One region of the Proteus penneri genome, then DNA from elsewhere that is predicted to be linked to it. Evidence: predicted binding sites of a transcription regulator. Region 1 holds the regulator's gene; each other region holds the start of a gene.
The links. The regulator LexA, encoded in region 1, represses DNA repair genes until DNA is damaged. The targets are predictions, from matches to a motif close to TNCTGTATGTACATACAGNA.
Positions count from the first base shown of each region.

Region 1 (7,828 bases):
AGAGTCGCCGAAAAAGAAATAATCGGATAATTATGACACAAAGTTAACTGAATGGATATACAGTATATATAGTGAAATTGAATGATGATGTAAACCTGTCATTTTGAGACAAAAAAATTTCGACAATGTTCACAATTGAGAAATTCATCACACGTCATATTCAAATTTTAGCGTACGTGATAAACTTATTCGCTTATGATTTCAAAAAATTTACTTTCGCAGGAGTACCTCACATGGCGAGCAGAGGCGTAAACAAAGTTATTCTTATCGGTAATTTAGGGCAGGATCCAGAAATCCGTTATATGCCAAGTGGCGGTGCAGTTGCCAACCTAACATTGGCAACATCAGAAAGCTGGCGCGATAAACAAACCGGTGAAATGAAAGAAAAAACCGAGTGGCACCGTGTGGTAATTTTCGGCAAATTAGCGGAAATTGCAGGCGAATATCTGCGTAAAGGTTCACAAGTGTATATCGAAGGCCAATTACAAACACGTAAATGGCAAGACCAAAGCGGCCAAGACAGATATAGCACTGAAGTTGTTGTTAATATCGGCGGCACAATGCAGATGTTAGGTGGCCGTGGCGGCCAAGACAGCGCGCCATCTCAAGGTGGCCAAGGCGGTTGGGGTCAACCACAACAGCCACAAGCATCACAACAATTTAGCGGTGGTGCTCAATCTCGCCCACAACAACCCGCTGCAGCTCCAGCACCAAGTAATGAACCACCAATGGATTTTGATGACGACATTCCGTTTTAAGTGCGCCATTTTGCTTTGTAAATCAAGCGCTTACGGCTAATTTATGTCGCAAGTATAGGCTGTTGGAAAGCCTATTGCAAGCCTAACTTATCCTTGTCTAGTAATAGACTTGAACCTCGAAAGAGGGAGGGGAGTGCAGCATGTTAGGTCAAAAGGCTGGTGGCGGGGAAACTATCTACTTTGCGCCAGTCATTGCAAGTCCCATAAGGTTAAACCTGATTGGTTGAATCATAGTCCATAGTGGGTTTCGGGATATCTTTGACTCACGATAGTTCAGGAGTCATACCAAGATTTACGATAATTATTGTTAAAAGGCTATCGTATCCAACAATCTTGGCACCTGCTCGGTGAGAGTGGTAATTGGACGTAAGTGGAACCTAAGTGGGACGCATCTTGTTTATAAAGAAATGCGGGATCACCTAAGTTGGTTTGAGATAAACAACCAATATGGTGACGGAGGCTCCATAGTACCCAACGTAGCCTTGTAATGAGGTAGCAGTCGGTTTAAATCCGACCTGAAATTTGAGTATAAGTATCGAGGTAACTCATACGAAAGCTTAAATGTAGGGGGGAAGGGAGACAGTTAGACACGATACTAAAAGAAGCGAGGTTCAATAGTCAGTGCTATTACAAAGAACACTCAATGCTCTGATTGGTATTAATAAAGCAAGTAAGCAAGGCTATAAGGTCAAGAAATTACATAAAATAATGTGTAACCATCAAGATCTTTGGATGCAGGCGTATGCCAACATCTACTCTAATCGTGGAGCCATGACGAAAGGGGTAGACTCAAACACACTCGATGGTATGGGTGTTGATAGAGTTCAAAATATTATCAACCTAATTAAATCAGGTGACTATCGTCCAAAGCCTTGCAGACGCACACACATCCCCAAGGATGCTAGGAATCCGAATGGTAAGAAACGACCTTTAGGAATTCCCAGTGGTGACGACAAGTTGATTCAAGAGGTCATGAGAATGATCCTTGAGGAAATTTATGAACCAGTCTTTAGCGATTGGAGCTATGGATTTCGACCCAACAAATCATGCCACACAGCACTTACTGAAATACGTAATGGTTGGAAAAGCACCAAATGGGTTTGTGATGTCGATATTAAGGGATACTTCGACAATATTAACCATGACTTATTGCTGAAATTTCTTAGCAATAAGATTGATGACCGGGCTTTTCTTGGGCTTCTAAAGAAGTTTCTGAAAGCTGGTTACATGGAAGAATGGCGTTACTTTGGCACCCACAGTGGGACACCGCAAGGGGGAATCATATCCCCTATACTAGCCAATGTTTTTCTCCATGAACTTGATGAGTTTATGAAAATTAAAATCAAAGAGTTTAGCAATGGAGGACGAAGAAAACCTAATCCTGAATACAAGCGGGCACTACAAAATCGAGCTAATCGTATAAAGTGGATAAGACAAGGCTTTGGTGCATCTGGCTACCCTGCTGATGAGCAGAAAATTGCCAAGTGGGAAATGGAAATCAAAAACCTTGAAGAGCAATTGGTTAATACCTCAAGTGTTCTTATGGACGACCCTGACTTTAAGCGTATGCGTTATGTTCGGTATGCTGACGACTTTCTAATTGGGATCATTGGTTCTAAACAGGAAGCAATGCAAGTAATGTCTGACATTACTGAATTTGTTGAGTCGGAATTAAAGCTTGAAGTATCGAAAGAGAAATCAAGCGTAGTTGACCCGAAACAAGGTTTTATCTTTCTCGGATATGAAATTCTATGTCGTAGGGAAAATAAACGAGTTAAATGTGTTGTGGGACACAACTCGGATGGCAGTAAAACTCACGCTGTTAAGCGCACCATTACTGAACACATTCACCTTGGTGTTCCGAGAGCGAAAATACAGAAATTCTGTGCGCTCCGTGGCTACGGGAATTACGAATCTGGCATGGACGGTTGCAGAGGAAAGCCTGCAATGATGTATTTGTCTGACTATGAAATTATTAGTCAATACAATGCTGAAATGCGTGGCTATGCCAATTACTATAACTTAGCACCAGTTCTATATCTGAATAAGCTACATTGGATATGGATGAATAGTCTGTTAAAGACGCTGGCTGGAAAACATCGTTCATCTAGAACTAAAATCGCTAAACGATTGAAGCAGGCTGATGGTCGATATATCCACAGAGAAATTCGTAATGGAAAACTTTATGAACTTGAAGTTTTTCAACTTAAAAATCGAAGTGTGTCTCTAGCAAGTTTTGCCGACCCGTTTCCGAATGTTTATAAATATTCGAGCAGAACTGAATTGCTAGACAGAATGGCAGGTAACAAATGTGAATACTGCGGCACCGTTACTGGATATCTTGAAGTTCACCATGTGCGTAAACTGAAGGATATTAAGGATGGTACAGAGCCTTGGAAAAGACTGATGATTGCCCGACATCGGAAGACGTTAGTTTTATGTAAGGACTGTCATGTCGATCTTCACAGAGGGAAGCTGCCAGACTATAGAAACTTTGCTAAGTCTAGCGGAGAGCCGTATGCATAGAAATGTGCACGTACGGTTCGGTGGGGGGACAACGGCTAACCCTTTTGAGGGCGCACGTGTCCTACCCAACGGTTCAGAACAAATTATCTAAAATCATCTAAAAAATTAACCCAGCTTAGGCTGGGTTTTTGTTACTAATGGCCAGTACATATCAACATGAAAAACCAGTTCGCCCATGTGAATCAACTTGCTTTACACAATAAATTATTACTTATTTATCTCTCTTTAAAAGTATCTACTTTATATTGTTGAAAGAAAACATGTTTTTTTATCGAACAGCAGATCCTTTTAAAAAGGATGTAATACTACAGTTATTTTCACAAAACCCCACTTTACACAAAGGTTTACTCTTGAAAAATATGATAGGATCTATGTTATTAACAACGTCTGAGAGCATCTTATCCCCATGAATGAAGAGAAATTGCTCGCTCAGGCAGAAAAGATCTGCCAGAAACGAGGTGTTCGCCTGACTTCACAACGTCTGGCAGTATTACGTCTGATAATCCAGCAACCTTCTGCTATCAGCGCATATGATTTATTGGATTTATTACGCCAAGTTGAGCCTCAAGCAAAACCGCCAACAGTCTATCGTGGATTAGAGTTTTTACTTGAGCAAGGATTTATCCATAAAATAGAATCCACCAACAGTTATGTGCTTTGTCATCATTTTGATGATGTTGAACATACGTCAGTAATGCTAATTTGTGACCGTTGCTTATCTGTCACTGAAAAGAATAGTCATAAAATCGAAGATGCGATTTCATTACTAGCAAAAGAGAGTGGATTTCATTTACGACATAGCGTCATCGAAATTCATGGATTGTGTTCACAATGCCATGAAGCACAAGAGTGTACCCATCCTGAAGGTTGTCATCATGATCATAGTATGGATGATAATCTTAAGCAGAAAAAAACCGGCGACTATAAGCCTCGTTAAACTTATAAAATACAAAAAGCCAGGTGACTTGTATCGTTGTCATAAGCACTTACGCAATTAAAACACATCATATTGTAATTACATTTGTAGTGTAATGGTGTTTTTTTATACAAATTAGAAAAATAAAAAATGCAGATGATTTTATGTTTTTACACATCATCTGCATCTTTTTAAAATAAGTTTTGTTGACTTACTTTGGCACAAATTACAGCCATTCGCTGTTACGAATAACCCCAACGGCTAAACCTTCCACAGTAAAGCTTTGTTCGCGTAAATCGACGATAATTGGTGAAAACTCTGGGTTTTCTGCATGAAGCTCAATTTTATTACCGCTTTTCTTGAAGCGCTTTACTGTCACTTCATCTTCAATACGCGCCACAATCACTTGCCCATTGTGAACATCTTGCGTTTTATGCACAGCAAGTAAATCACCATCCATAATACCGATATCTTTCATTGACATGCCATTAACACGCAATAAAAAATCTGCACTTGGTTTAAATAGCATTGGGTCAACTTGATAATGGCTTTCAATATGCTCTTGCGCTAAAAGTGGTTCACCCGCCGCGACTCGCCCAATTAATGGCAATCCTTCTGGTTCTTCTTCCATTAGCAAACGGATACCTCTGGATGCACCAGAGACAATTTCTATCACGCCTTTACGAGCAAGAGCTTTTAAGTGCTCTTCTGCCGCATTTGGTGAGCGAAACCCAAGCTGGGAAGCTATTTCAGCCCGTGTTGGTGGCATACCCGTTTGCGAAATGTGATCACGAACCAAATCGTAAACCTGCTGCTGCCTTGCAGTTAATGCTTTCATTCCGCCCCCTGTTTGTTTATACAGTCAAACTGTGAGTATATACAGGTATATGACGATTTGAAACCTAAAATGAATATAAAACACGCATCTCTGGATTATTTTTCGACAAAAAGCGAAATTTTTAACTTTATGCGAAGAAATGCCCCCAAAGAATGGTTACCCAAGTAAATAATCCCAATATAATAGCAATCAGAACGGCGGCAGAACCCATATCTTTTGCACGTCCGGATAATTCATGGTATTCAGATCCAATTCGATCGACAACCGCTTCTATTGCGCTATTTACCAGTTCCAAGATCACAACCAATACAACGGAACCAATGAGTAAAATGCGCTCTAGACCACTGACATCGATGAAAAATGAAAGGATAATTGCAACCAAGGTCACAATTGCTTCTTGTCTAAAAGCGGCTTCATTAATCCAAGCGGCACGAATGCCTTTGTATGAATAGCCACCTGCTTTGATGATTCGGGTAAGACCTTTATTTTGATTAGCCATAATAAACTCTATCGAAAACAAACGATTATTTTGCCACTTTTCTCTATTAATATTGTCACAGCACCACAGATCTACGAAAGACTTTCTGTTATGCTTTCGAAGTATTGCTAATAAGAGGCTACAACTATTTATGTCAGCTTGGCGTAAACTATATTATAACACATTGAATTTACCACTAAAATTACTGGTAAAAAGCAAACGAGTTCCGACTGATCCTATCACTGAATTAGGGTTAGATACGTCGCGATCTTTCCTTTATGTTCTGCCTTATCATTCAAAGGCGGACTTACTGACATTAAGACAGCAATGTTTATCTTTAGGATTGCCTGATCCACTGCAACCCATTGAGATAGGCGGTACAAAGCTTCCTGCTTATGTCTTTATTGATGACGGCCCAAGAGTATTCCGTTACTACTCCCCCGATCCTCGTAAAGATTCCGTGAAGACATTCCACGCTTATCTTGATGCACATCGTAATAACCCACATCTTGATATCGAGATGTTGCCAGTTTCTGTGATGTTTGGACGCTCTCCTGGTCGTGAAGGCCATAATGGTGTTCCACATTTACGCGTGCTTAACGGTATCCAAAAATTTATCGCTATCCTCTGGTTAGGTCGTGATAGTTTTGTTCGTTTTTCACCCACTGTATCAATGCGTGAAATGGCGAACGAACACGGCACGGACACGAGTATAGCGAGAAAACTTGCACGTGTTGCACGTATTCACTTTTCACGCCAGCGTTTAGCCGCTGTTGGCCCTAAATTGCCAGCACGCCAAGATCTCTTCAATAAATTGCTTTCATCAAAAGCAATTGAAAAAGCGATTGAAGATGAATCAAAAGCGAAGAAAATCTCACTTGACAAAGCGCGTAAAAATGCCACAGATATCATGGAAGAAATTGCAGCTAATTTCTCATATGAAGCAGTGCGTATTAGTGATCGCGTATTAAGTTGGACATGGAATAAGCTCTACCAAGGTATCAACGTTTATAATGCCGAACGAGTACGTAAACTCGCGCAAGATGGGCATGAAATCGTGTATGTTCCTTGTCACCGTAGCCACATGGACTACTTACTGCTTTCTTATGTACTTTACCACCAAGGTTTAGTCCCCCCACATATAGCAGCAGGTATTAACCTCAATTTCTGGCCAGCCGGCCCTATTTTCCGCCGTTTAGGGGCTTTCTTTATTCGAAGAACCTTTAAAGGTAACAAGCTTTACTCCACCATTTTTCGTGAATATTTAGGCGAGCTATTTACACGTGGCTACTCCATTGAATATTTCGTTGAAGGTGGCCGCTCTCGTACAGGTCGATTGTTAGATCCTAAAACAGGAACACTTTCAATGACGGTACAAGCCATGTTGCGTGGTGAAACACGTCCTATCTCTGTTGTTCCAATTTACATTGGTTATGAACACGTTATGGAAGTGGCAACCTATGCCAAAGAATTACGTGGCGCAACAAAAGAGAAAGAAGGCTTTATGCAGATGGTCAGGGGATTACGTAAATTACGTAACCTTGGTCAAGGCTATGTGAATTTTGGTGAGCCAATTTCTGTTGTACAATACTTAAATCAAGCTGTACCACAATGGCGTGATGATATTGACCCCATTGAGCCACAGCGCCCAAGTTGGTTAAACCCAACAGTAAGCACACTCGCTGATAACATTATGGTTCATATCAATAATGCAGCATCTATTAATGCAATCAATCTTGTTTCAACAGCCTTATTGGCATCACGTCAACGCGCACTCACGAGAGAACAACTGTTAGAGCAAATAGATTGTTATCTACAATTATTACGCAATGTGCCTTATTCGACGGATATGATTGTGTCTGATAAAAACGCTAAAGCCTTATTAGAACACGCTCTACAGTCAGATAAATTCCAAGTCGAAAAAGACAGCTTGGGTGATATTGTGGTACTCCCTCGTGAAAGCGCGGTATTAATGACTTATTACCGCAATAACACAATCCACTTAATGATCACTCCGTCATTAATTGCAAGCATCGTCTTACATCATGAAAAAATTCATCGTGATGATTTAATGAAACAAGTTGAGCTCATCTTCCCTCTTATTAAAGCGGAACTATTTATTCGTTATGAGAAAGAAGAACTCCCTGAAGTCATTAATACTTTGATTGCAGAATTGTGCCGTCAGCGCCTGATTTGTTGTGATAGTGATGGCTTACTGCGTATCAATCCAGCGCGTATTCGTCCATTACAGCTTTTAGCCGCCAGTGTCAGAGAAACACTGCAACGCTATGGCATTACACTCTCTTTACTCA
Region 1 is NZ_CP059690.1:3,105,068-3,112,895, forward strand. It holds gene ssb1 (single-stranded DNA-binding protein SSB1) at 234-758, shown strand; gene H1225_RS13995 (reverse transcriptase domain-containing protein) at 1,380-3,284, shown strand; gene zur (zinc uptake transcriptional repressor Zur) at 3,691-4,221, shown strand; gene lexA (transcriptional repressor LexA) at 4,427-5,038, opposite strand; gene H1225_RS14010 (diacylglycerol kinase) at 5,166-5,537, opposite strand; gene plsB (glycerol-3-phosphate 1-O-acyltransferase PlsB) at 5,668-7,828, shown strand, end outside.

Region 2 (7,828 bases), 870 kb from region 1:
TAATAATAATCTTATTTGGTTTTAAATAGCCTACTCTATTGCCATAGATAAATAGAGTTCCACAGGTTATTTCAGGTTCCATAACTCATTGGTGAGAATAAAGGACGACTCTGAATAACAATCCAGTTTAGGGACTAAGATTGCTGTCCAAACATCATATTGAGATGTCATTACCTATTAATATGCCATATTTAAATCTTTCTGTCTCTTATTTTTACTAATAAAATCTTATAGATACAAAACAATAATATAATTGATAATCATTCTTTTATGCATTTTCTATTTTTAATGAGAAAAAGAAAATTTAGTTTTTAATACGACTTTATTAATTGCTTTCCTGTCAACAAGTTAAGGTGTATAACTTATTTTGATTATATTTCTAATATTATTTTAGACTATTTTTAATTTTTAATGCTTAATACTATAAAGTAGTAAATAATCATTCTCACTCTTATTTAAAACACAGATCACAGCTATTTTTTACTATTAGGAGATAATAGTAATTATTTTAAACTAACGCTAAGTGAGGTTTGTAATGTATAAGAAAATCCTAGTTCCCATTGATATTTTAGAAGATGAACTTTCTCAGGAACTAATCACTCACATTGAACAAATAGCAAAGGTGGGTAAACCTGAGATCCACTTCCTCACCGTTATACCTAATGCTGAACTTTTCTTTGGTATCGAGTTTGCCGCTATTCCTGAAAAATTCAAAGATTCGTCAGAGCGTACTCGCCTTGCTTTTGTTGCACTACAAGAAATGATCAAAGATGCAAAAATTCCTGATGAGCAAATTATATGTAATGTGGGTGTTGGTAATGCAAAAGATGAAATTTTAGAATATGCCCGCCACATTGATGCTGATTTAATTGCGATTGCCTCACATAGACCTAATGTTTCCTCTTATTTATTAGGTTCAACAGCATCATCAATTGTACGCCATGCCAAAATGTCAGTTTTAGTTATACGTTAATATTTAGCTTTTAAATCGCAACAAAGCCCTTTGTCTCAACAACAAAGGGCTTTTTAGTAAATGAAGATCTATCCTAAATAGGGCTGGCTGTTATTTTTTCACAGAATCTTGAGTAGTCTCAGCCGCTGACCAAATACGATATTTCACATCAACATCTTTTGGCGCATAAACAACAATAGGTAATTTGCTGTTATAACGGATGAAAGCATCTGATCCTATATTAGCCTGTACAAAGGCATCTTTTTTCGTATTGTCAGCGCATCCCATCATTGTAGACATTGGGCCATTTAAATCACCAACAACATAATAGCTATAACCCCAACCTTCTAAATTCTTTTCATCTAAATCCGCACCAAACCACTGATGATTGCAATCTACTTTAAGTTCTTTACCGATAATTAATTCAACCTGATAATTGCTTTCATTATCTTTTTTCTCTAACTCAATAACATGACGAACTTGATTTTCTTGAGCCTTAGGATAAGGCGCAACTTTATCTAAACTGTCAGTAGCTTGTGCACACGCAGATAAAGACATTGCTGCTACTAAAGATAATATTACTTTGTTCATCACTCTCTCCATTTTTACAGCGAACACTTCGCCGTTAATAAAATTAGTCAGATGTTTTTATTGCTCGTTATCTGAATACTAATATTTTTAGTGCTTGAATGCTAACATCTTAGTAAATAGTACTATGAGTGGATAATTCTGAATGTTTTAAAAAGAAAAATCACGTTTTTTCATGAAATGTAAATTTGTGATACATCGCCGTGCAGATAAGCTATCTATGATTATACTGAAATAGAGACCCAATTTCTTTTCATAGGAGGTTATATGTTCTCAGATCAACAATCCCTTGTTTCTCAATTAAGAAATAGTGATCCCCGCTTTGAAGCTCTCTACGATAAACATCATCGACTCGACCAAGAAATTGCTAAATTAGAAGGCCCTAACGGAGCTGGCTATAATGATGAAGTTGCCAAACTAAAAAAAGAAAAACTTCATCTCAAAGATGAAATGCAAAAAATACTTCAACGAAGTGAAAAATAAGGCTCTTTTTAAGCGATGATTTATTATCATCGCTTTTTATGATTAAAAACAAAGATACCACATCATAAAGATGCATAATTAATATATCTTTTGTTTTTTTAAGGGCTCACTCACTATGTCATCAATACATGGTCATGAAGTTTTGCAAATGATCCTTTCTTCAGAAATGACATTCACTAAATTATCACTAATTGATGCTATCCATAAACAATTCGGCGATGACTCACGTTTTCATACTTGCTCAGCTGAAAATATGACAGCGACTGAATTAGTTGATTTCTTAGAAAGGAAAGGTAAATTTATTCCTGCAGAGGGGGGATTTACAACAAGTGAAAATAAGATTTGTCATCATTGATAGACATACAGTGTTAAAGTTAGATTGCCAGTGATTTCCTTTTCTATGTCATTGGCTTTTTTATATAAACAAGTAAAAAGCCAATTCGTTCTGGCAATCGTTATTACTTTATTTACTACATTTTATTCATCGTCTATTTGTAACCAACCATCATCTTCCCAAACACTTTGAATAAGTTCCATTATGTGTTCATGCTTAGTTTCATCTTTTATGCCCGTAACTTGAATCGAGTTCATGCTACTAAAGGCGATACGAAACTGCATATCTGGATATTCTGGAGTGATCTTTTTTCTCAGTTCGTGTTCTAAGAGCGGAAATAAGGAGTCAGTTATCTTAGATTGTTTATTAAATAAAATTTCCACACGCATTGGTTTCACCATTTAAAGGCAAATAAACTGTATATAAATACAGTAGTATATTCTAAGAAAAAAGAAAAGTCTTTTTGATAAAAATTTTTATCATTATGCATTACATAATATTTTAGCGTCTCTATCGACTCAATGATAACATGTATAATAAATACAACATATTACTAAGAGAGAAAGACATGTCAGGAAAAAGAATAAATCGTGAGAAAAAAACTATTCAAAAAATGGTTCACCTTTATGCTCATTCGCACCCTGAAACTGACTCAGATTATTATCAACAATTAATCGATTACGCCTACAACCGGTTAGATAAATGTCGTTATGGTGAAGATAAACCGGCCTGTAAACAATGCCCTATTCATTGTTATCAACCCGCTAAGCGAGAAACAATGAAACAAATCATGCGTTGGGCTGGTCCACGAATGTTAATTTATCATCCAATTTTAGCAATACGTCACCTTATTGATGATAAAAAACCTGTTCCACCACTTCCTGAAAAAAAGCGTACTATTCGTTCAACTAAAAAGTAAAATCAGATTTCTTCAAACGGTATAAAACATGCTCAGCTAGAGGATGTGTTTTATCTAATGATGGATGAAAGAAATGATCAGATTGATGCATACCAAGTTTCTGCATTACACCTTGAGATGGAAGATTTGAAACTGCAGTAAAAGCAACAACTTCTTCTAATCCCAATGTCTCAAATGCAAATTTAAATACAGTTAAAGCCGCTTCATAGGTATAACCTTTTCGCCAAAACTTTTTCGCAATTCGCCAACCAATTTCTACGCAGGGATTAAATGGTAAAGGCGCTACCGGAATATTTAACCCAACAAAACCAATAAATTCTTGAGTCTCTTTTAATTCAACAGCCCACATTCCCCATCCATTTTGTTGAATAAATTTTTCACGGATAATCTCAACCATATTATCACTTTCTAATCGAGATAAAGTGCAAGGAAAATAACGCATCACTTCAGATGAAGAGTTGATTTCAGAAAAAAATGGCGCTTTATCGCTTTCACGCCATTCTCTTAGGTGTAGCCTGGGAGTCTCTAAATTCATCGTTATTCTCTGTTTATATAAAATTAAGACAATAGCGATAAAATAGGATAAGTAACGAACAATGAAAAGAAAAATGGTACTTTATTTTTTGTTTTCTTTTAGTTGATTTTCTACTGGAGCAACAACTTTATCTTTATTTGCATTAGAGCTTTCTTTTATTGAAACAACGCGTTGTTGAGCTACTGATTTTGCTTGATGTTCAACTTGCTCTGATTGCCCAGTAAAAATACCGCCACGCTTAATAGACATACTGCCACAACGACTAGTACCACGTAACTCGCCATGTTCTAAGATATCTAAATTATTTGCAGCGCAGATACCTTTTACAAAACCATCAATAATAATATCAGGTGCAGTTAATTCACCTTCAACTTGCCCCGCATGCATAACACGAATAACGCCATCTTTAACATTAATATTACCAGCAACTTTACCCCAAATTTGAATATCGCCGTCAACATTAATATCGCCTTGGAATACTGTTCCTTTCGCAATAATCGTGTATAGTTTTTGCTCTGGCATCGGTTTTTTCTCTTCTATTACTACTGGTGCAACAGGCTCTGCTGCTTTTGGTGTTTCAGTTTTACGACTAAACATAGCGGCCTTTTTTAACCTCAACGTTATAGAATAAATAATAATGCTAAAAATTAGGATTAGAATAATCAAAAATTCACCCGCCATTTGATAACGCCAAAAGGCAATTAAGGCAAGAGTCCAAATTATCCATATCCCACTGAATATAATATTTCGCAGTGTTCGCTTATTATCCATAATTAGCTATATCCTTTTACCTCCCTGACAATAAATACACTTATGCATTCACCATTCTAATAAACAAACGGCAAGCATAATGCCGGCAATAAGCCTATTATTACCTTTTAGTTTTTTGATTTGTTCCTTGAACAAAATAAAATTTAGCTTAATTAAATTAGGAGATAAAACACACTATTTTAACAATCTACGCGCAATGTAAATAAATCGTAATAATTATCAGCTTATTTGGATAAATATTTTTCATTAAAAATTAACATTTAACACCTAAATCCATATTTTCACAAAAGTTCATTCAAAAAAATTCAATATCTCAAATTAACTCTATCTAAAATTTATCAAAAAAAATACGAGACATTGATCACACAAACAATAAAAACAAACGATAAAAACAAAGCAAATAAACAAATAATAAATTTTTTGTGTACTATTTTATGGTTTATGGCTTGTTTTATATTATATAGAAACAACGTTATAGTAACAGTGGTTAATATAACTTAATATTATTATTTATTTTTTCAATTTTGATCTTCTTTATAGTTATGTTCCTCGCTTGATTTTTTAAAATTTATTTAACAAATATTTTTCATAATTACTACGAATTAGCATTTATAATAAATTTTGCATTTTAAATGCATTTATTATTTTTTTACACTGTAAAGAAATAATCAAAATCAACTAATTGTTATATATGGGTTTTATTTAAATTTATAAAAAGCGTAAATTATTAATTACATTAATACTCATACTATTACTGAGCGCCTCAAAGAAAAAATTTATCCGTATTTAATTTCTTTTTGCAATTTATAAGGAATGTCATTAAATTAACAAAATGACTTATCTTAAATTAACAAAACAAAATGCAATGCCTAATATCTAAAAAAAAACCACATCAAATTAAAGAAAATAGTCTCTTTTTTATTTTTAATAACATTCAATAATAAAGAAGTGTTTTTATAAATATTCTGATATTTATCTTTATAAAAATGCAGTGATACTTATATAATATTTTTTGGGCGAAAAATGAATACAATACAGTGTGACAAAACCGAGCAATATAATTGTACTATTCAAAAAAAATCTTATTTTTATCCACAATATCAAATATTAGAAAATGAACAAAAAGCGATCTTTCTTATAAGAAAGAATGCACTTATATTACAAAATTGTACTGACACAGTGACAATTAATGAAAACCAAGTTCTTTTTCTACAACAAGGTAGTTATACAATAAAAACTCAAGGCGCAGAGCCTAGCGATATTATTTATATCCCTATTTCTGATGACTTCTTAAGAAACTTCATGTCTAAGCATAACGATATCTTGTGCCAAATAGAAAGAGATGAAGAGTTTTCTCGAGCCTTTATTTGTTTTCAAAACTCACCTCTCATTCAGTTTTGTAGTAATGGCTTTGAATATCTTACTGCTCAATCTTGTCCTGAAACTTTCACTCAATTACGCATTGAAGAGCTTTTAGTTCTATTGCTTTCAACTGAACAAGGTTCTGACTTAATGGCGTTATTTCGTCAACTTAGCCATCGTCAAGTTGATCGCTTAAAGATTTTTATGGAAAAAAATCATTTAAAAAATTGGAAGCTCAAACAATTTGCTCGAGAGTTTGGAATGGGATTAACAACGTTTAAAGAGCTTTTTAGTCATGTTTATGGTACTTCACCAAGAACATGGATCTGTGAAAGACGAATTATTTACGCACACCAACTACTGCTGACCACAGAAATGAGTATTGTTGATATCTCAATGGAATCAGGTTTTTCAAGCCAATCATACTTTACACAAAGCTATCATCGTCGTTTTAATATGACGCCAAGTAAAGCGAGAAATATCAGATCAAAATTATAAAAAATCCGACCGAATATCATAATATCTAAAAGCAATTTATAGTTAGAATACTTGAAATCTATTCTTATACGTGAATTGTATATCGTGATAAAAAAAAATATATATAGTACCAAAGCCCATTATTATGGCTATTTAGCCCTATTAAAAAAGATAATGGCATCAAATAATGAAGAAACTGTAGATAACTTGTTTGATCTACAGTTTTCTTTCCGCTCGAATAAAAACACTATTACTACATGTGATATTAATGAACAACAAATAAAAATACTAGCTCGGGTTTTATGCCGTGAAAGCTTAGACAGTTTATTACAGTCCACTTGGTTTTTACGAAAGAAATACTGCTTTGTTGTTATATCTAAAGAAGATATACGTGATGTTATTAATTTCGCAAATCATTTTCATGCAGAGCAACCATATTCAACAATAACACCGGCGGATTGGGATAAATCGTTAAAAGCAACGGTCAATATCAATGAGCATATGCGTTTAATTCAAGCTGTAATAAAACCACTTTTTATGTGGTGGGTTCAACACATTACACCTCAGCTTTTCACGCTTTATGACACAAAAAGAGAACTTGAGCTTCAAATTAAGCAGTGTGAAAATATTAAGTTATTTGAAGAAAAACAACTATCAAATAAAAGTGATTCTTTTTTATCTTTAAATGATATAAATATTAAACTTAATGCGGATAAAGCCAGACTAATTGTTATTGATGACTTATTACAGAGTAATATCCAGTTTCTCCTCGATAATTGGAAAAATGAACCTGTCTTTAATATTGAAATTAATAATACTTTAGATTACATCCAAAAAATAACACCGAATTCTGAATTAATAAAACCATTATGGAAGATTTTAAACAGTATTCCAGAACATCCTAAAAATTGTCAAAAATTAAAAGATTGGTTGCTAGAAAGAGAACTTTGCTTAAAGAACGATGAGTATTTATGGCGATAATAAAATTTCAGCTCTTCTCTAAATAAAAAGAAAAGAGCTGATGCTAACTTTTAATTATTCTATTTAATATCTAAAATCTCAATTGTTACAATAGACATGGATTCTGGAGGTACTTGCCCAGGTACACCATTTTTCCCATAACCGCCACTTGGTTTTATATAAATTTTGGCTTTACCATTGATACCCGCTTTTGCAATAAAGGTATTCAGTGGTAATGGCAGTTGACGGTAAGGTAAGATAAGTGGCTTAGATTTATCATAATTAAGAGTTACAGTACCGTCAGTCAATGATTCATGCATTGTAAATACAACTGTTTTACCTGTAATTGAAGCCACTGGTTTACCCTGTTTTAAGATTTTAAAATAGGTATTATCGTCATATTGTACGTAATTTTGTTTTTGGATCTCAGATAAAATGGATTTATTA
Region 2 is NZ_CP059690.1:2,230,674-2,238,501, forward strand. It holds gene H1225_RS10180 (cation diffusion facilitator family transporter) at 1-1, opposite strand, end outside; gene H1225_RS10185 (universal stress protein) at 536-973, shown strand; gene eco (serine protease inhibitor ecotin) at 1,064-1,543, opposite strand; gene H1225_RS10195 (DUF465 domain-containing protein) at 1,808-2,023, shown strand; gene H1225_RS10200 (YecH family metal-binding protein) at 2,139-2,378, shown strand; gene H1225_RS10205 (DinI-like family protein) at 2,501-2,746, opposite strand; gene H1225_RS10210 (nitrous oxide-stimulated promoter family protein) at 2,926-3,276, shown strand; gene H1225_RS10215 (GNAT family N-acetyltransferase) at 3,266-3,811, opposite strand; gene H1225_RS10220 (bactofilin family protein) at 3,893-4,408, opposite strand; gene H1225_RS10225 (helix-turn-helix transcriptional regulator) at 5,606-6,442, shown strand; gene H1225_RS10230 (T3SS regulon anti-activator ExsD domain-containing protein) at 6,527-7,402, shown strand; gene H1225_RS10235 (sugar transporter) at 7,462-7,828, opposite strand, start outside.
Region 2: H1225_RS10205 (DinI-like family protein) is a predicted target of LexA. The motif match lies at 2,772-2,791, and genes of this name have one in related genera.

Region 3 (7,828 bases), 1.8 Mb from region 1:
AGCAGGATGTTGGGTTTTGTTTATTTAAAAATAACAAAGGAAACAATATGTTAGAAACTCTGAAAAAGAAATATCCTACTGCAATCAGTTGGTCATTTGGTGATAACCCAAAGTTGGCAGATGAACTTGCTATGCTGGTGGTAGAAGGAAAAAAAACGGCAACATGTAGTTCATTAAGTGGTTTTTTTAGTGACAGTGCTATTCCTGTTATTGGCGGTTTTAGTATTATTTTAAATAGCCAAAATGAGCCTGTTTGTGTTATTCGTACACGTTCTTTGCAGTTAATACGATTTAATGAAGTTACAGAAGAGCTAGCTAAGAGAGAAGGTGAAGGAGATTTAAGCTTGGCATATTGGCAAGAAGGACATAAAGCGTTCTTTAATCGAGAAGGTTTTTTTTCAGAAGATATGGAGTTGGTATTTGAAGAGTTTGAATTAATAGAAGTATGTAAGAGGTATTAATAGCTTATTTTGCTTTCAATGAGAGCTAATTCCTTAATAAAACAAGGTAATTAAAAAGAATTTTCTACGAAAAAAATAGCAACAGAGCAAAAATTAATACTTATCAACCAAGTCTTATATTGACATAAATTTAAACGTAAATATCAATTTATCTTATTTAATTTATTGGTTATATAAGGTAAAAATAACCAAAGTCACTTTTAATTATTATTTTTATTAAATATCAATATGTTAATTTTTGTCTTGGTGTGATTTTTAAAATAATTGATAAACTCTTCAATAAAGCATTAAATAAAATAAATAATAACATTGATTATTAAGTTTGTAGTCAGCTCAATATCACAAATATGACATTTGTATTAACTTCTTTACTTGCTTAAATGCTCAATAAAGCGTATCAACTTATAGTGGTTGTTGAAAAACAATCATTATCTTTCCGCTTAAACTTAGAACGTGAGGGTTGTCTAGATATGAAAAGACAGAAACGAGATCGTTTAGCAAGAGCATTATCGAAAGGTTATCAAGCTGGTATGCAAGGTCGTTCAAAAGAACTTTGCCCTTATTTCGCCATTGATGCGCGTTCACATTGGCTTGGAGGTTGGCGACAGGCCATGGAAGATCGCCCAAGTCTGGTAAAATAAATAACCCGTCGTAGTGAAATAGATAATAGCTTATTTTTAGCTGTATTAAATATTATCACTAAGATTTTGCCGACAATCAAAACGAGGGTTATTTATATATATTCCTATGTACATATTGAACATAGGACAATTTGAATATAAATAACAAACAATTAATTTGGATATAAAAAAGGCTTACATTTTTGTAAGCCTTTTTACGTTATATTGTCATTATTTCTATAATAGATTCGGATGGTTATCTATCTTAGAATGCAGTTGTATCTTTAAATAAGCCAACTTTTAAGTCTTTTGCTTCATAAATCAGCTTACCATCAACATACACTTCACCATCGGCAATACCCATAATCAGTTTACGATTGATAACACGTTTGAAATCAATTTTATAGGTAACTTTTTTTGCTGTTGGTAATATTTGTCCAGTGAATTTTACTTCACCAACACCAAGCGCACGGCCTTTACCTTCGCCACCAAGCCAGCCAAGATAGAAGCCGACAAGTTGCCACATGGCATCTAGGCCTAAGCAACCTGGCATAACAGGATCATTGACGAAGTGACAATCAAAGAACCATAAATCTGGCTTGATATCGAATTCTGCTTCGATAAAGCCTTTATTATGGGAGCCGCCATCTTCTGTCATTTTAATGATGCGATCCATCATTAGCATATTACCAGATGGCAGTGGTGGGCCATCTTGGCCAAACAATTCACCACGGCCGGAAGCAATGAGGTCTTCTTTAGAATAAGATTCGCGTTTATCAACCATTGTCTATATAGCCTTTATCAAGTGTAAGAGAACAGAATAGCTTACACTTGTACGCTGAACAACTCCGATCACTTGAAACAGAATTATCTGAATAGACGTAAGAACCAAGGTAATTTAGGTCTATCTTGATTATTTGCAAGTGTTATACGATCATGAATAACAGCTAACAAGTGTGAGTCTGATTGTTCTGCTTCACATTGCTCTTCATAATATGGCTGACGAGTCAGTAACGTTATTGCTTCTGCTACATGAGTAACAGGCCAAATATGAAATTTTTCTTCTTTTACCGCTTGTTGCACATTTTCGTTGAGTACAAGATGGCGAATATTGGCGAGAGGAATAATTACACCTTGTGCACCGGTTAACCCTCTTTGTTGGCAGATATCAAAGAAGCCTTCGATTTTTTGGTTTACGCCACCAATCGGTTGGACTTGACCAAATTGATCAACAGCACCTGTAACAGCAATTTGCTGATCAATAGGTTGTTGTGCCAGAGTACTAATAAAAGCACATAATTCAGCCAAAGAGGCGCTATCACCATCAACCTCTCCATATGATTGTTCAAAAACAATCGAAGTGCTAAATGGCTGTGGTTGGTCTAAACGTAGTTCTGAGTTTAAGTAAGCTTGCATAATCATCATGCCTTTTGCATGAATATTTCCGCCAAGCTCAGCTTTTCGCTCAACATCCGTAAACTCACCATCACCTATATGTGCAACGCAGGTGATGCGAGTCGGTTCTCCGATTAAATCAGGGTATCCAGGGTAATCTAAGACAGAAAGTCCATTTATTTGACCAATAGCTTCACCTTCTGTTTGTATCATAACTTGGTCTTGTAAAATCTCATCACGACTACGTTCTAACAAATAACTGTGTCGCCATAGGCGATTTTCTTCTGCTTTTTTCAATGCATCAGCATTTAGAGAAGCATCATGATTAAAACGTATTGCATAACGAAGCTGGCGTAAGATCCATTCTAAATCTAGGCTTAGAATTAGCTGATCTTCATGTTGTCTTGCTGCTTGTGTTAATAAGACTTCCCAAGCATCCGCAGATAAAGAAGGGAGGCGATATTTTTGGCACAATGAGTTTACAAAACCACACCATTGAGAAAGCGTGGTTTCGTTATCTAAATACATGTCGTATTCATATTCACCATATAAAGCAGTGCTGCTTAGTTCCGGCTCCATAAATTCAAGCTCTTCAAGACTAAGTCTATCACCTACTAAAATAACACGAAGATTGAGTGGCATACTCTCAATAGGTAAAGGCAGGGATTGATTGTCATTCCAGACAAGCCATTCAAAACGCTGTTCTTCAACCATTTTTTTAAGGCGGAACCACATGAGTGGTTGTGCAAGTAAAGATTTTATAGAGAGGACTAAGATGCCACCATTTATTTTATGCAATAAGCCGGGGCTGAGGGTGACTTCATCTTTGTGGCAATAGAATGAACCAAAAAGTTGTTCTGGCTCTATCCATTGGCAACAAGTAATAGATTCTGATGATGAAAATGCACCTTGTACATTTTCTTGCCAATAGATTTTATTGGTTTCTGCTTGATAACTGCCAACAACAGGATCAGTTTTGATCCCTGATTGCGTTAATGTGTCTGTCAGCATATCAAAGTAAGCAGTTGAATCATCCGCTTTTAACAGCATAAATTGCCCTGAATCCGCATTGTTTAACCATTGCAAGCTTTCATACAGGCGAGGTTGAACCTCACGAAGTAGAGATGCAGGTAATTGAGATGCTGTCTGAAAGAAAGTTTGGTAGGAGGCGTAATCAGGACGTAACGCCTGCCATTCTAATTCGTTGTTTTTCAAGGTTACCGTTTTTATTATTGATTAGTGAAAAGAGATAATTAGATATCGTATAATTTGATATCTATCCTGCAATAAGACGGTTCTTTAACTGTCATCAACTGCATAGGCAGGGAATATGTATCGCTACGACCTTATAATGACGAGTTTATAAAATTGGTCATTACGGTTTTATGATAGCGACGCTCGATTCTATCATAACGTGCTCAGAAAACTATCCCTTATCAAGGCCTGTTATTAATTGATAAGAAAGATTATCTAAAATAACTTTGCCTATAAAATAGGCAAAAAATTTCGGTTCAGTGGAAGTATTTTTGTAAAATTGTTGATATGCTACTATATAGTTACGCTGTCACGGGGGCTATATGAAATATCAACAATTAGAGAACCTAGAATGTGGTTGGAAATGGGCCTATCTAGTAAAAAAACACCGTGAAGGTGAATTAATTACCCGTTATATAGAAAAAAGTGCTGCGGATGAAGTTGTCGAGCAATTGTTGCTTCTTGAATCGCAACCATTAAAAGTTTTAGAGTGGATAGATTTGCATATGAATCCTGACTTATCTAATCGGATGAAGCAAACTATTCGAGCTCGTAGAAAACGTTATTTTAATGCTGAGCATCAACACACGCGCAAAAAATCAATCGATTTAACGTTTAAAGTTTGGCAACGCTTATCTGCATTGTCACAACGAAGAGGAATAACATTATCAGAAACAATAGTGCAATTAATTGAAGATGCTGAGAGAAAAGAGCAATATGCATTAAAAGTGCATAATTTAAAAGATGAGCTTATTGAGTTATTAGTACGTGATAAAGAAAAATAAGTTACATCAATTTTGTCTTACTTTACAGGTTTTGGCAGTTTATTGTTATTAGCTTTTCGAAAATGTTCTTACCTTTATATTTTTACCTAATTTTATCATCATAAAAGAAAAACCCTGCCAGTGGCAGGGTTTTGAATTCATCAATAGTAGATTATTCTACTATCTGAATTATTGACCAGGTTGAACAACAACTTCAGTTGTACCTTGGATTTCAATTTCAACACGACGGTCTGGCGCTAAGCAATCGATCAGAGCTGAACGAGCTTTAACGTTGTCACATGTGTTGCCAGTAACTGGATTTTCTTTACCACGACCTTCTGCAGAGATGCTGTTTGCAGGGATACCTTTAGATACCAGGTAATCAACTACAGATTGAGCACGTTTTTCTGACAGAGGCAGGTTGTAGTTTTGTGAACCGATACGGTCAGTGTAACCGATAACTACTACACGACCTTGAGTTGGGTCGATGTTAGCCAGTTCATTGTACAGACCATTCAGAGCTTCTTGACCTTCAGCTTTCAGAGTAGATTTGTTGAAGTTGAACAGAACGTCTGAACGCAGAGTAAAGGTTTTGTTCTCAACAACTGGAGCTGGAGCTACAACTGGTGCTGGAGCTACAACTGGTGCTGGAGTTTCTTGGTTGAAACGGTAAGCAACACCAACACTCAGCATGCCGTTGTCTGGACGTGCATTCAGAGTACCTTTATCACCGATGTTGTTGATCCACTGATATTCAACACGGGTAGCGATGTTTGGAGTGATCGCGTATTCAGTACCTAATGCGAATACTGGAGAAACGCCAGTGTCATTTTCAGAAAAACGTCTTTGAGTTGGAGCTGCTGAAGTTGCATTAACGGTTGCAGAAGAATCTGCACGCCATACCATACCACCTAAACGAGTATAAACGTCTAGGTCTTCCATTACTGGATAGCTTAATTTAGTAGTTAACTGGATACCTTGAGCTTTGAAAGCACCGTTGTTGTATGAACCTTTGTAAGTCATACGACCTAACCAGTCATAACCCAGCTCAAAACCTAAGTATTGGTTGTATTGATAACCAGCAAATGCACCAGCACCTAATTGGTCTTTATGAGTATTACCGTTACCGATAGATACATCACCCCATTGGTTGCTAGTACCTTGGTATTGAGACCAACCTAATTTACCACCAGTATACCAGGTATTGTCTTTTGGAGCTGCTTGCGCTGCAGTTGCGAAAGCTGCCACTGCCACTGCTAATGCGATAGCTGTCTTTTTCATTTTACGCCTCGTTATCATCCAAGTTAGGCATTTGGCTTTAAGCCTTATTATTTGCCCTTGGTTAAATTATTGTTAGGAATCCAATACTTTCATCAAATGATGATCCCAAAAAATGGGATTTAAAGCATAACCTTAACGACATAAAGTCTACAATGAACTTAAAAAGTTACAAGTAATCCTTTAAAATTCGACTTAAAATTTTAAAAAGATCTGCTTTATCTCACAATGAGAAAGATTCTGTATTTTTGTTAAATTTATTGTAACTATATGATTTAGGTTATAATTACATTTGACTTATCTTAAATGATACAAGGGCGTTTTGAGTATTAGGAAAACTCTTAAATTTCACTAATGGTAGTGAATTGAATGAATTTTTACTGAATTCAAATGTCGTTTAGAGGTATTGCTATTTTCTAAATGGATATTTGTATTAATTTGTTGTCGCATAATAAACCCGAGGGTTTTTCCTTTACTTGCAGCAGATTCTAATCGTTTCATCTCTTCTGACGATATTTCTGGTAACCAACCGAGTACGACACTGTAATTACCACTTGCCAACGCTTTTTCCATTAAATCAACCGTAGTTATCATATTTATATGATTTAATTGAATTATTTTGTTAAGTGGTAATCCGGCATTTTTTAACCAAGTACGATTTAGCTTTTGTTGTGGGTTTAGCCACAATAACCAACGTGATTCATAGCTATACTGTTTCAGTAATGGCAAAAGGATGTGATTAATGACGAGCGGATTTTGGTAGAGAAGTTCACTCACCATACCTTGTTTATTATTACTATCGTAAGTCGCCACTGTTGAAGGGATAGATAGAGGTAATACCTCATTTGAGATCTCTTGGAGAATGGCGTTCTGTCTTGTCGGAGATGATGTTGAGAGTTTCATATTTACCTCGTTCCATATGCACTGTATGAATATACAGTATATCTATATTTCGCTTAAATCAAGCTCATTTTTTGAAAGTTCCTCTCAAATTTCATGTAAATTTCTATTTTTAAGTTGTTAACTATTGGCAATAAAAGGGAATTTCTTTATTGTCTTTCTTGTGATGTATTATGCATGTTTTTGAATTCAAAGATAAAATTTAATCTTAAAGTTTGTTTTGGAGTTTCAATGTTATTTTTACCTGAGCAAAGGAAGGCTCATTTGTTATCGCGTATTGCACAATATGGAGAGTTAACAACAAAGTCTCAATTTGGTGGTGTTAGCTTAATGATTGATGATGTTATGTTTGCTATCACATCTAACAATGAGTTTTATTTAAAAGGAAGTGGGTTTTTAGAAACTCTCTTTAAGGCAACGAAAATGAGTTCCTATACCTATTTGAAAAAAGGAATTCCTATCATATTGCGTTATTACCATATAACGGATTCGCTATGGAATAATCAGCAAAAATTAGATCAATATATTGATATGACATATCACTACAGCATCCAAGAATATTTAGGACAACGAAAGAAGCCTTGTAGAATAAAAGACTTACCTAATCTAGGTGTGATATTAGAAAAAAGATTGAATCAAATTGGTATTAATCAAGTTGAAGAACTGCGTTTAATCGGAGCTAAAGCGTGTTATCTAAAATTAATGCATGGCCACAATTTGAAAAATAGTGAACTTTTACTTTCATTGGCAGGAGCTATCGTTGGATGCCATCGTTCTGTATTACCTAGTCAACTTAAAATGGAGTTATTAGATTGGTACAACGAATTATCTTTCCAATAAAATAAAAAGCAATGACCGTTATTTTCTCTAATATACTTATAGAAATTAGAGAAAATAACGTCAATAAGAGACTAAGATTGAGGCATGTTTTTTGATTCGCTTTGCTCAATAATTTGGATGCAGTTAATAATTTGTGGCAGTAAGTCCAATAGTAATCGGATTTGAGTAAGTACTAATTGAATGCGAGGATTATCGGCATTAGGTAATAGATTGATCCTTTCAATTAATTCTACATGAGATTGCTTAAATTCTTTGACTGGTGGCGTTTTGCGACGTAAAGCAGAATCGATATAACACACTGTATCATTAAGTAACG
Region 3 is NZ_CP059690.1:927,753-935,580, forward strand. It holds gene H1225_RS03995 (ASCH domain-containing protein) at 48-461, shown strand; gene rmf (ribosome modulation factor) at 932-1,102, shown strand; gene fabA (bifunctional 3-hydroxydecanoyl-ACP dehydratase/trans-2-decenoyl-ACP isomerase) at 1,347-1,865, opposite strand; gene H1225_RS04010 (AAA family ATPase) at 1,949-3,691, opposite strand; gene matP (macrodomain Ter protein MatP) at 4,054-4,515, shown strand; gene ompA (porin OmpA) at 4,684-5,775, opposite strand; gene sulA (SOS-induced cell division inhibitor SulA) at 6,124-6,675, opposite strand; gene H1225_RS04030 (TfoX/Sxy family DNA transformation protein) at 6,937-7,512, shown strand; gene yccS (YccS family putative transporter) at 7,584-7,828, opposite strand, start outside.
Region 3: sulA (SOS-induced cell division inhibitor SulA) is a predicted target of LexA. The motif match lies at 6,695-6,714, and genes of this name have one in related genera.